Linked DNA regions of Halioglobus japonicus. The protein of the gene in region 2 interacts with the protein of the main gene of each other region in a pairwise test. Links are inferred from orthologs where the notes say so. Each region holds a gene or a part of one and is shown on either strand. Other genes may lie near its edges. The genes, in order: grpE and BST95_RS16845.

Region 1 (4,842 bases), 1.8 Mb from region 2 along the record:
GGGAGACAGGCCCGCGTCCTGCAGGGCCGTCTTCACGGGCTCCATGGAGCGCTTGACCAGGTCTTCCACCAGGCTTTCCAGCTTGGCGCGGCTCAGCTTGACCACCAGGTGCTTGGGACCGGTTGCGTCTGCAGTGATGTACGGCAGATTCACTTCAGTCTGCTGGCTGGATGACAGCTCGATCTTGGCTTTTTCAGCAGCTTCCTTCAGGCGCTGCAGAGCCAGCGGGTCGTTGTGCAGGTCAATGCCCTGCTCTTTCTTGAACTCGTCCGCTAGGTATTCGATCAGGCGCAGGTCAAAGTCTTCACCACCGAGGAAGGTGTCACCGTTGGTAGACAGCACTTCAAACTGGTGCTCGCCGTCGACTTCTGCGATCTCGATGATGGAGATATCGAAAGTACCGCCACCGAGGTCGTAAACCGCCACAGTGTGGTCGCCCTTGGCCTTGTCCATGCCGTAGGCCAGCGCAGCCGCAGTCGGCTCGTTGATGATGCGCTTGACTTCCAGACCAGCGATTTTGCCGGCGTCCTTGGTCGCCTGACGCTGGGAGTCGTTGAAGTAGGCAGGTACGGTGATGACAGCCTCGGTTACGGGCTCGCCCAGGAATTCCTCGGCAGTCTTTTTCATCTTGCGCAGAACTTCAGCAGACACCTGCGGAGGCGCCATCTTGTCGTCCTTGGCCTGAACCCAGGCGTCGCCGTTGTCAGCTTCAATGATCTTGTAAGGGACCATGCTGATGTCTTTCTGAACCACATCGTCCTTGAACTTACGGCCGATCAGACGCTTAACCGCGAACAGGGTGTTGGTGGGGTTAGTCACCGCCTGACGCTTGGCGCTCTGGCCAACCAGGATCTCACCGTCGTCGGTGTAACCCACGATAGAAGGGGTAGTGCGATCGCCTTCCGCATTCTCAATCACGCGAGGTGCGTCGCCGTCCAGTACGGATACACACGAGTTAGTGGTACCCAGGTCGATTCCGATAATCTTGCCCATTGTAAATCTCTCCAGTTTGGGTGGCGTCCGAGACGCCTAATCAATTGCGTTGTTCTCTATCTGGGGTCGTCTTGGCCAGATTCAACCCCTTTCGGGGTCAGGTCTCTGTTTTCTCAGACAACCCCGGGGTCAGGTCTTATTTTTCTCAGACATCCGGGTCTGACCCCGGGGTTGTCTGAGAAATTTGAGACCTGACCCCATGGTTTATTTGCTGACCATTACCATGGCGGGGCGGATGAGACGGCCGTTCAGGGTGTAGCCTTTCTGCATTACCGCGATTACGGTGTTGGGCTCTACCTCGGGGTTCTCGATCATGCTCATGGCCTGGTGCAGATTGGGGTCGAAGGGCTCGCCATTGGGCTCTACCACTTCGATATTCTGCTTGCCGAGGACGTCCAGCAGGCTCTTAAGGGTCAGCTCAACGCCTTCGGCAATCGGCTTGATGGCCTCGTCATCGCCAGAGGCGGCCTCGAGGGCGCGTTCCAGGTTGTCGGCGACGGGCAGCAACTCACCGGCAAAGCGTTCAAGGGCAAATTTGCGGGCCTTTTCCACGTCCTGATCGGCGCGGCGCTTGGCGTTCTGGGCCTCGGCCTGGGCGCGCAGGGCGGCGTCTTTGGCAGCAGCCAGTTCTTCCTGCAGCTGGGCCACTTCATCGTCCGGCGAAGCCTCTGCTTCTGCTTCTGCTTCTGCTTCTGCTTCTGCTGCTTCAGCGGCAGCCACTTCTTCGGCGGTTTCCAGTTCAACCTCCACGCCAGTGGACTGTTCTTCCTGGATCTCGTTTTCGGGCTGTTTTGGGTCTTGCTCGGCCACGCTTGTACTCCGTTATGGCATCAATTCAGGGGATGTCACGGATATGGGGACGGATTGGGGAGGTTCAAGGGAAAAAAATGAGATTTTTCGGCCCGGTTCGAGCCTGGCCCAGGCCAGACAGGACCTGGCCTGGAGGAGAATTGACGGCTGTCGGAAACAGGGCCCGCCGGGGCCCGAATGCGGCTTATTTGGCCAGTGCCTGGCTCAACATTTTGGCAGTGACATCCACAATGGGAATCACCCGCTCATAGGCCATCCGGGTGGGGCCGATCACACCCAGCACACCCAGGGTTTGCACCCCATCGCTGTAGGGGGCGGTCACTACGGAATAATCGCCAAAGACCTCGTAGCCTGCCTCTTCGCCAATGAACACCTGCACACCCTCGGCGCTGGAACAACGGTCCAGCAGGTGCAGCAGATCTTTTTTCTGCTCGAAGGCATCAAACAACTCGCGCAGTTTGACCACTTCTTCGGCCGTGGCATTGCCGATCAGCGTGCTCTCGCCCGCAACCACGTACTCCTCGTTGTCTTCCTGACCCAGCGCTTTGCTGGCCAGATCCAGGGAGTCGCGCAGATAAGCGTCGATCTGGGCGCGGGCGTCATGCATTTCCCGCAACAGACCATCCTGCACCCGATTCAGGGCCTGTCCCGCGAAGCGTTGATTCACCATGGCGGCCGCCTCACGCAGCTGTTCCTCAGAAAATGGTCGCTCAGTGTGGATGATCCGGTTCTGCACCTCGCGCTCGTTCACCACCAGTATCGCCAGCACACGGTTGCCAGACAGAGGCAGAAATTCCACCTGACGCAGCTGGTTAGCCTCCTGCTTGGGCACCGTCACCAGCCCGGCCTGGGCGGTAATATTGGCCAGCATATTCGAGGCGCTCTGGACCAGTTCCGACGAGGTCTTGTCGGGATTAAGCTCGGTGCGCAGTGCCGAAACAGCGTCGGCGGTGAGGGGCTGGACCTGCAGCAGGCTGTCCACGAACAACCGGTAACCCGCCGCCGTAGGAATGCGCCCGGCTGAGGTATGGGGTGATACCAGAAAACCACGATCTTCCAGGTCGGACATGACATTGCGGATTGTCGCAGCACTGACAGGCAGGCCGGATTCTTCCATTAGTGTGCGCGAGCCCACCGGCTGGCCGTCGCGAATGTGCCGCTCTACCAGTGTTTTGAGCAGTACACTAGCGCGATCTGATATGACTTCAATACTCATGCGGTTCCTGTCGTCCCTGGTCACAGGTTGTATCACAGCCCAGTCAATTTACAAAACCTGTGCGTCCAGGCGACAGGCACACAGCATGGATGTTTATGCGCGCAGGCTTCTGGGGTATAAATGCCGAAACCATTGGGGAACCGCATGCTCAGCCATATCAGCATAAGCAACTACACGATTGTCTCGGAACTGGAGATGGAATTCGCCGAGGGCATGACCGTGATCACCGGCGAGACCGGCGCCGGCAAATCCATCACCCTGGATGCGTTGGGCCTGTGTCTGGGCGACCGGGCCGACCCCAAGGCCGTGCGCCACGGCGCCAAGCGGGCGGAAATTGCCGCCACCTTCGATATCAGCGCGCTGCCCGCGGCCAGCGCCTGGCTGGACAGCCGCGACCTGGAGGGCGGCGATGAATGCCTGCTGCGCCGGGTCATTACCGCAGAAGGTCGCAGCCGCGCCTATATCAACGGTTCACCCTCCACACTGCAGGACTGCGCGGAACTGGGCGCCCTGCTCATCGATATTCACAGCCAGCACGCGCACCAGTCGCTGCTGCGCAAACCCGTCCAGCGCGCATTGCTCGACGCCTATGCCGGGCACCAGAAACTCGCCGCTGACGTCGAGCAAAGCGCGTCAAACTGGCTGCGCGCCCAGCGTGAGCTTGAATTGTTGACCGGCTCGGCCGATGAACACGCCTCCCGCGCGCAACTGCTCGCCTACCAGGTGGAGGAGCTCGACCAACTGGCACTGGGCGAAACCGAACTGCAAGAGCTTGAGCAGGAACAGAAATTATTGGCCAACGCCGAGCAGATTCTGTCCTCGGCCCATTCTGCCCTGGATTTGTGTGACCAACAGGAAAATGGCACCCGCCAGGCCCTGCAGCTGCTCAGCGACGACGCCCATGCCGGCAACGCCGCCGACTCTGCCCGGGAACTGCTCGACAGCGCCGCCATCCAGATCGCCGAGGCCCGCAGCGAGATCCAGCGCCATCTCGACGCCGTGGAAATCGACCCGGAGCGCCTCGACATCGTCCAGCGCCGGTTGGAGACTATTTACGATGTGGCGCGCAAGCATCGCGTAATGCCTGAGCAGGTCGCCGAGGTCCATCAACGCCTGCGCGAGGAACTGGATTCACTCGCCGGCAGCGAAGAGCGCATCAAGGAGTTGCAGGGCGAGATGGCCAGCCTCGAGCGAGCCTATGCCGGGCAGGCCAAGAAACTCAGCAGCAGCCGCTCCCGGGCAGCCAAAAAGCTCGTCAAAGCCGCTCAGGAGGTACTCGCCACGCTGGCCATGGCGCAGTGCACACTGGAAATTGCCCTGACACCCCGTGACAACAGCTCCCCCCACCCCCATGGCGTTGAAGACATTGAGTTTCTGATCAGCACCAACCCAGGAGCAGCGCCACAGGGGCTGGGCAAAATCGCTTCCGGCGGTGAGCTCTCACGGATCAGCCTGGCCATTCAGGTTGTCACCGCCAGCGCAGGTACCGTACCGAGCATGGTCTTTGACGAAGTGGATGTCGGCATTGGCGGTGCCGTGGCCGAGGTGGTTGGCAAGTTGCTGCGCGACCTGGCTGGCACCGCCCAGGTCCTGTGCGTCACCCACCTGCCTCAGGTTGCAGCCCAGGGCCAACAGCACCTGCAGGTGAGCAAGCAATCAAACAAGGATTCCGTGGAAACCCGCCTGAGCACACTTGGCCAGGATGAGAAAGTCGAAGAAATCGCCCGCATGCTCGGCGGCGTCAAGATCACTGAACAGACGCTGGCACACGCACGCGAAATGCTGGAAAGTGCCTGATTCTGGCATCAGGCACATTCCAATCG
Region 2 (6,627 bases):
ATGCCACCCATCTGAACTAGGGTAGACACCGTAGTCCATGCATTCTAGCTGGATATCGAATCCGTTGTCGTTCGACTTGATAAAGTTCAAGATATCTCGATCTTCGTCTTCAGCTAGACAGAAGCGCTGCGGATACAGCTCAGAGTAATGTTTGGCTACATCTCTGAATGCTTCACGGAATTTATTCATAGACATACTTCGAAGTCAGGAAAGGGGCCAGAAGCGGACATTGACCGTAATTCCTAGTTCGTCCCCTTTCACCACTTACCAAGAGTTGAGGATAAACATTTTGTGAGTATAGTGCGTATACAGCATTCTCGGTAACTGAATTCGCATCTCGTCAGGACACTAACCAGATGAAAAAATCGATTAAGACTACGGCCACACTTACGATTAGCCTCCTCAGTTTTCAGGCCTGGTCGCAGCCTGAGGCCCCCGCGATTATGACGATTACGCCAGATACGTCAGTTGGGCAAGACTTTGGAGATCAGTCGGTAGGCACGAGCACAGGTACGCGCAGTATAGACTTTTCTATTCAAGACTTTCTTTCTGGTGGCATAACGAATTTGGTTATTACGGTTGATGTGACATCAACAAATAGCGATTTCGTTATTGATGATAGCGGATGTAGTGCAATACCGAGCATGCCGTCGTCAGACATTCCTTGCAGTGTGAGTGTGCAATATTCGCCCACAACTGCAGGACCTGTCTCCAGCGATCTCATAGTAAGCTGCACTTACGAGGATATTTTTTCATTGGGAGTTCTCCTTCCTCCTGCCGGCTCTTTGGCAGGTTGTCGCCCAGATACAGACTCCTCGCCAGTCAGTTTTCCAAGCTATCTATCAGGTATTGGCATCGCATCTGGATTTGGACCGGAGCCCGCAAAACCGGTTCCCGGCCTATCTCTCTTAGCTATCGGAACACTCTCAATGCTAATCGCGATGACAGGACTGAGATCGACACGCTCCAGTCGACGCACAAAGAAAATGGATCCTTCTTAGTTTTAGAGCACTCTTTGCGGGTAGAGCCGGCTAATGTCCGCTTTGTGGACGAAAGCGGACTTTCAGGAAACGATAACAGAACGACCGCAGTTAGGCGAAAGCGGACATGTCCCCTTCCACCTCGTAGCAGGCGTGAAGCGAAATACTTCGTAGATGGGACTCCCGCGTCCTGCACATTTCGGAATGAAGCTATACATTGATGTCTTGAATGCTATTTCGGAGTCTTGTACGTTGACCCAGCGCAATCAGGAAATGTAACCCAATGAAGTGGTTCTCTGTCTTCACTCTGGCATGGCTGATACCGGCACTCATCGTCGCGCCGGCACTGCAAGCCGATGACATCAATCGCCGTGTACCCGCTGAGTGGGAATCCCAGGCAGCGACATGGTTGCAATGGCCGGGTCCCTACGAGCGCTCTTTCGAGCCGGCTTTTGCGAAGATATCCACCATCGTCAGCCGCTACCAACCCCTCAAGATCCTTTACCTGTCAGATAATGTTGAACAGCGCGCGCGAAGGGCCATTGAGTCAATCGGCGGGAATCCGGATCACGCCAACATCGAGTGGCTTTCGATTCCCTACGACAGTGCCTGGATGCGCGACAACGGCCCGGTTTACCTGGAAGTCGACGGTAAACAGGTGATCCAGGACTGGGGCTTTGATGCCTGGGGCGGCGCATTTGGCAGCGATATTCCTTACCGTAGTGATGATCGCATACCTAAAGTCTTGGGTGAACGCCTTGGGCTGACCGTAGAGTCTGTCGATATCGTGCATGAGCGTGGCAACCTGGAGTTCAATGGTGTTGATTCCGTGCTGTTGAACTGGAGCACGCTGGGCGACCCAGATCGCAACCCGAGCTATGATCGCGCACAGGCGGTGGACGATCTCAAAGCAGCCTTCGGCGTATCCCGCGTGATCATGGTAGAAGGGATCCCTGAAGGCGACCTGACGCGCGGGCACATCGACGGCTTTGCACGCTTCATCGATGCCGACACAGTGGTGGTTTCACAGTGCACCGAGACCTCCAGTTGCCGTCCCGGCGATGGTTCCACCGGCAGCGTGTATGACGCCGCCGCGGCAACCATCGCCGGGGCAGGCCTCAACGTGATTCGAGACCCCATCGATGGCAAGGTGAGCTATCGCGACAAGGTATTCGATACCAATTACCTCAACTGGATGGTCGGCAATGGATTTGTCATCACTATGGGCTTCGGTGACGAACAGCTGGACGCCGCTGCGAGAAAGCGCATCGAGGGTTATTTCCCGGGGCGTGATGTGTACGTGATCGAAATGCTCGCCTCCTGGTACGACGGCGGTGGCGTGCACTGCCACACCAACGATCAACCCGCGCTCTTGTAATTTCATTCATCTTTCAATTGTCCTGCAATAGAGTTGTGGAAATAGACCAGAAACAAACCGATTTATCTCACACCTCAAAGGCGACAATTGGTGGCATAAAATATGGCCCGACTGAATGTCCGCTTTGAGACTGCCGACTCAACTCGCTAACGCCACCAGCATAAGAGCAAAGACTAAAGATTATGGGATAGAAAATTCATCAAGTTAATCGCGCCGACCACCAGCGAACAAACCGCAATCACGCTGGTCATTACTTCCCTAACGACTGATGTGCACGATCAGGCTGTCAGAATAACACCTGATACAGTTTAAGGCCGCCGAGGCCGAGTGTGACCGCCACCACTACCGCGCCCAGCAGGTTACTGGCGAGACCATTGCAGTGGCCACCCATGGCGGCTTTGCGATTGACCATGAGCAACAGGAAAATCGCACAGATGGGCAGCAGGAAGCCATTAGCGGCCTGGGCAAAGAGGATGGCGGTAAGTGGCTTGGTGCCAATGACGGCAAAGAATGTGCCGCATAGCAGCACGGCCAGCCAGATGCTGCGGAAGCGCCATGAGGCGAGATCCGCCTGCCAGCCCAGGGCACCGCTCACGGCGTAGGCCGCTGCAAGTGGCGCGGCCACGGCACTGCTCAGGCCTGCAGCAAACAGGCCAATGGCAAAGAAGTAGCGCGATGCCGAGCCCAGCAGTGGCTCTAACTGCACCGCAATATTGGCGGCGGTGATCTCCATGTTGCTGCCGAAAAATGCCGCTGCGGCGGTGCTCATAATCGCCAGCGTGATAAGGCCGCCCAGGCCTATGGAGACACCGGTATCCACTCTCGCCGCACGCAGTGACCTATCCAAACCTTCGGACGCAGGCCACTTCTCCTGCACAGCACTGGAGTGCAGGAACAAGTTATAGGGCACCACTGTGGTACCGATCAGGGCGATGGCTGTGAGCAGGCTACCCTCGGGCAGGGTCGGCCTGAGCATGCCACCGAAGAATTCCGCCAGCGAGGGGCGCACCATGATAAAGGTGAGCAAGAACACGGTGCTCATCAACAGCACCAATACCACCAGCACGCCTTCAATCATTTTGTAGCGGCCACTGAACAACAGCGCGCCTGAGGCGCCGCCCACGAGCAGCGACCAGATCCAACCATCAACACCGCTAAGCCCTTGCAAGCCCAGCGCGGCGCCGGTGATATTCCCCGCTTCATAGGCGGCATTGCCAAAGCCCACGGCGGCCACGACCAGAATGACGGCTACCGTGCCGTACCAGCGGCCGCTGAAGGTATCGCGCAGCGCCTGGGCGAGGCCCTGGCGGGTCACGAGCCCGAGCCGGGCAGACATTTCCTGGAGCACCGCGGTGGCGATTACAGAGAACAGCAGCGCCCACAACAGGGCATAGCCGAAGCTGGCGCCAGCAACACTGGCAGTGGTCACCGTACCCGGCCCGATGAAAGCTGCAGTAACAAGAAGCCCCGGACCAAATGGTCCGGGGCTTCGGGGTGCTGAATGATTGACAGAGTCAGATTTCAAATCGATATCGCCGCAAATACACCGATGCTACAACAGCCGCTGCGGCAAACGCCAGTCCGAGGAACAAGCTGAGATAATCGATATTGGCCCAGAAACCGGCGTGGAGGTGAAAGCCCACCGAACTTTCGCCGCCTATAAAATAAGGCAAATGATTCTTCACCGCGGTAACGGCATAATCCGTGCCCAACCACAGGCCCTCAACAATGACCATACCAATCACCGGCACAACAGCGGTCAGGAAAGGCGAGCGCTTGGCAAATGCTGATGCCAACATCAGGTAGGCGTACACCGGCACCACCCACAGTGCGGTCAGCAGCCAGCCACCAATTTGCTGCACAAGCAGGTGACCAAACTCAATATTGCCCAGTACCGCTTCAAAGGGGTCTTTATTCATCTGCGACACCAACACCATGGCTAGCAATATAAACACCATCTGCAGAATCAACGACACCGCTATATACATCGCGGGGGCCACAAACAGGGCCACACTTAGGCGCACCAACACCTCTTCCCACTCCGATACCGGCATAGACTTCCAAAACAAAATGCTACGGTCCTTGCGGTCGTTGTACAGGCAACTCAGCAGGTAGTTTACGGTCGCGACGATCAAAGTAATTAACAGCATACCGTGGAGCACATTAAGTGCCGGATTAAGGCTGCCGACCTCTTCCACTTCCCACTCCGCATCATCGTCGCTATCGGCGCCGGGTTCGAAACGCCACTCACGCGAGAAGTCCCATTCCTCCGAAGCGTTGGGGTCATCCGCTACAAACTCTACAAACTCAACAGCTTCGGACGGCAGTGACGGTGACGGTGCCGGTGCTGGTGCTGGTGCTGGTGCTGGTGCTGGTGCTGGTGCTGGTGCTGGTGCTGGTGCTGGTTGGTACGGAGGATCCAGGCCGTGATCATCATCAATGTGAACCGCAATTACCGGGCTTATATCGTCAGCATTGAAAATGGCCTCGAACATATTGTCGCCGATGGCGGTGATGCGGCCGGCGAGAATTACGCTGGCAAACATCAGCACCGCCAGAATCGCGGCCGTAACAATGGGGGTAATCACCAGCGATACGTGGAATTCCTGCAGCTCACGCTGCACCAGGGTATAGATACGGTGGGTATTGATCGTAGCCATTATTTTTCTCCTCCCATCATCGCCACGAATAGATCGGCGATTGACGGTGTGCGCAGCTTGCCCAGCGACCCCAACAGCGCGCGATCAACGTCTTCATAAATCACTGACTTGCCTCCGAGAATACTCTGGGCACCCAGGTGCGGAATATCCATGGCGCGCTGGGCGTTTTCACCCACGGTGTCCAGCTGCACAAAATCTTCTTCGATGGATTCCATACTACGGCTCAGTACCAGCTTGCCACGGTCAATAAACGTGACGTCGGTGAGAATGTTCTGCACCTCTTCCACCTGGTGGGTGGAGATGATGATAGTGCGTTCACCGTCGTAATAGTCAGATATCAACTGCTCAAAGAAGCGCTTGCGGAACAGAATATCCAGGCCGAGCGTCGGTTCATCGAGAATCAACAGCTTGGCATCAATCGCCATTACCATAGCCAGGTGCAGCTGCACCATCATGCCCTTGGAGAGATCACGAATGCGACGCTTCAGGCTCACATCGGTATCGCGTAGAAAGGCCTCGGCATGATCGCGGTCAAAGCGGGGATGAATACCCGTCACATAGTCCAGCAACTGCGCCACTTTCATCCACCGTGGCAATACCGCAGTGTCGGCGATAAAACACACCTGTTCCATCAGCTTGGCGCGCTCGCGAAGTGGGCTGCAGCCGAGCACCTCGAGTTCGCCATCGAACTCGGTAAGACCCAACAGCGAGCGCAGCAAAGTTGTCTTGCCCGCGCCGTTTGGCCCGATCAATCCCATCACTGATCCGGAGTTGACGGTAAAGCTCGCCTCATCAACCGCACGCAGATCTCCGAAGCGGCGGGTCAGCCCCCTGGCTTCGATTATGGTACTCATTGTTTTTCTCCCCCTGAGGTGAGCAACAGGTCAACGACTTCCTGAAGCTCGAGACCGAGAACCCGCGCCCGATCGAGAAACGCGGGCACCTCCTCATCTATAAACTGTTGTTTTTCGTTGCTGGTGAGCGCCGAGCTGGCACCCTCGCGGACAAACATGCCCAGACCACGGCGTTTTTCCAGAAGGCCGGCGTCAACCAGTTCCTGGTAGGCCTTACCTACGGTCAGGTGGTTGATCTGGTAATCAGATGCCACCTGGCGCACCGAGGGCACAGCCTCACCTTCAGGGAAGGTGCCGTCCATGATCCGCTCTGCCACCAGGTCGCGGAGCTGGCGATAGATCGGCTGTTTATCATTCCATTCGACAGTCACGTCAAGAATTCCCGATTAGCGGCGGCGATTCAGATCGCCAGAGCCAATGATGTTGCTGTCGATTTCCGGCTCGCCGCTGTACTGCACGTCGCCGCTGCCAATAATGTTCACCTCCATGGCTTTTACCTCACCCAGCCGGGCATCGCCCGAACCAATAATATTGATTTCAGCCCAGTCAAAATCGACTGGGCTGAAATCGATGGTGCCGCCCCCGATGATATTCATATCAACGGTGGAAGCCGCTTGATTGGAGGACTTGATCTTGATGTCACCCGAGCCGCTAATCACCGCTTGCACAACATCCAGGGCTACTTCACCCATGGCGATATCGCCCGCCCCTGCCACCACTACTTCGAGGGTAGGCGTATCCAGTTTCGCCACCTT

What was found.
Region 1: the proteins of BST95_RS16845 (region 2) and grpE interact in binary tests that used the Escherichia coli proteins (3 or more experiments, as listed by UniProt). The link is inferred for Halioglobus japonicus from one-to-one orthologs.

Annotation. Positions count from the first base shown.
Region 1 is NZ_CP019450.1:1,742,928-1,747,769, reverse strand. The notes cover bases 1-2,966. They hold grpE (nucleotide exchange factor GrpE), read right to left. Parts: upstream 1,804-2,966; coding sequence 1,198-1,803; downstream 1-1,197. Other genes in these bases: hrcA (heat-inducible transcriptional repressor HrcA), read right to left, coding at 1,988-2,966; dnaK (molecular chaperone DnaK), read right to left, coding at 1-993. In the rest of the region: more of hrcA, read right to left, coding at 2,967-3,019; DNA repair protein RecN, read left to right, coding at 3,164-4,816. UniProt on the Escherichia coli protein: Participates actively in the response to hyperosmotic and heat shock by preventing the aggregation of stress-denatured proteins, in association with DnaK and GrpE. It is the nucleotide exchange factor for DnaK and may function as a thermosensor.
Region 2 is NZ_CP019450.1:3,585,775-3,592,401, forward strand. What follows is about bases 1,765-4,763. They hold BST95_RS16845 (Nramp family divalent metal transporter), read right to left. Parts: upstream 3,884-4,763; coding sequence 2,645-3,883; downstream 1,765-2,644. Other genes in these bases: BST95_RS16840 (agmatine deiminase family protein), read left to right, coding at 1,765-2,358; BST95_RS20180 (hypothetical protein), read right to left, coding at 3,873-4,763. Also shown: BST95_RS20175 (hypothetical protein), read right to left, coding at 1-189; more of BST95_RS16840, read left to right, coding at 1,264-1,764; more of BST95_RS20180, read right to left, coding at 4,764-5,018; BST95_RS16855 (ABC transporter ATP-binding protein), read right to left, coding at 5,018-5,872; BST95_RS16860 (GntR family transcriptional regulator), read right to left, coding at 5,869-6,243; BST95_RS16865 (GIN domain-containing protein), read right to left, coding at 6,259-6,627. UniProt on the Escherichia coli protein: H(+)-stimulated, divalent metal cation uptake system. Involved in manganese and iron uptake. Can also transport cadmium, cobalt, zinc and to a lesser extent nickel and copper. Involved in response to reactive oxygen.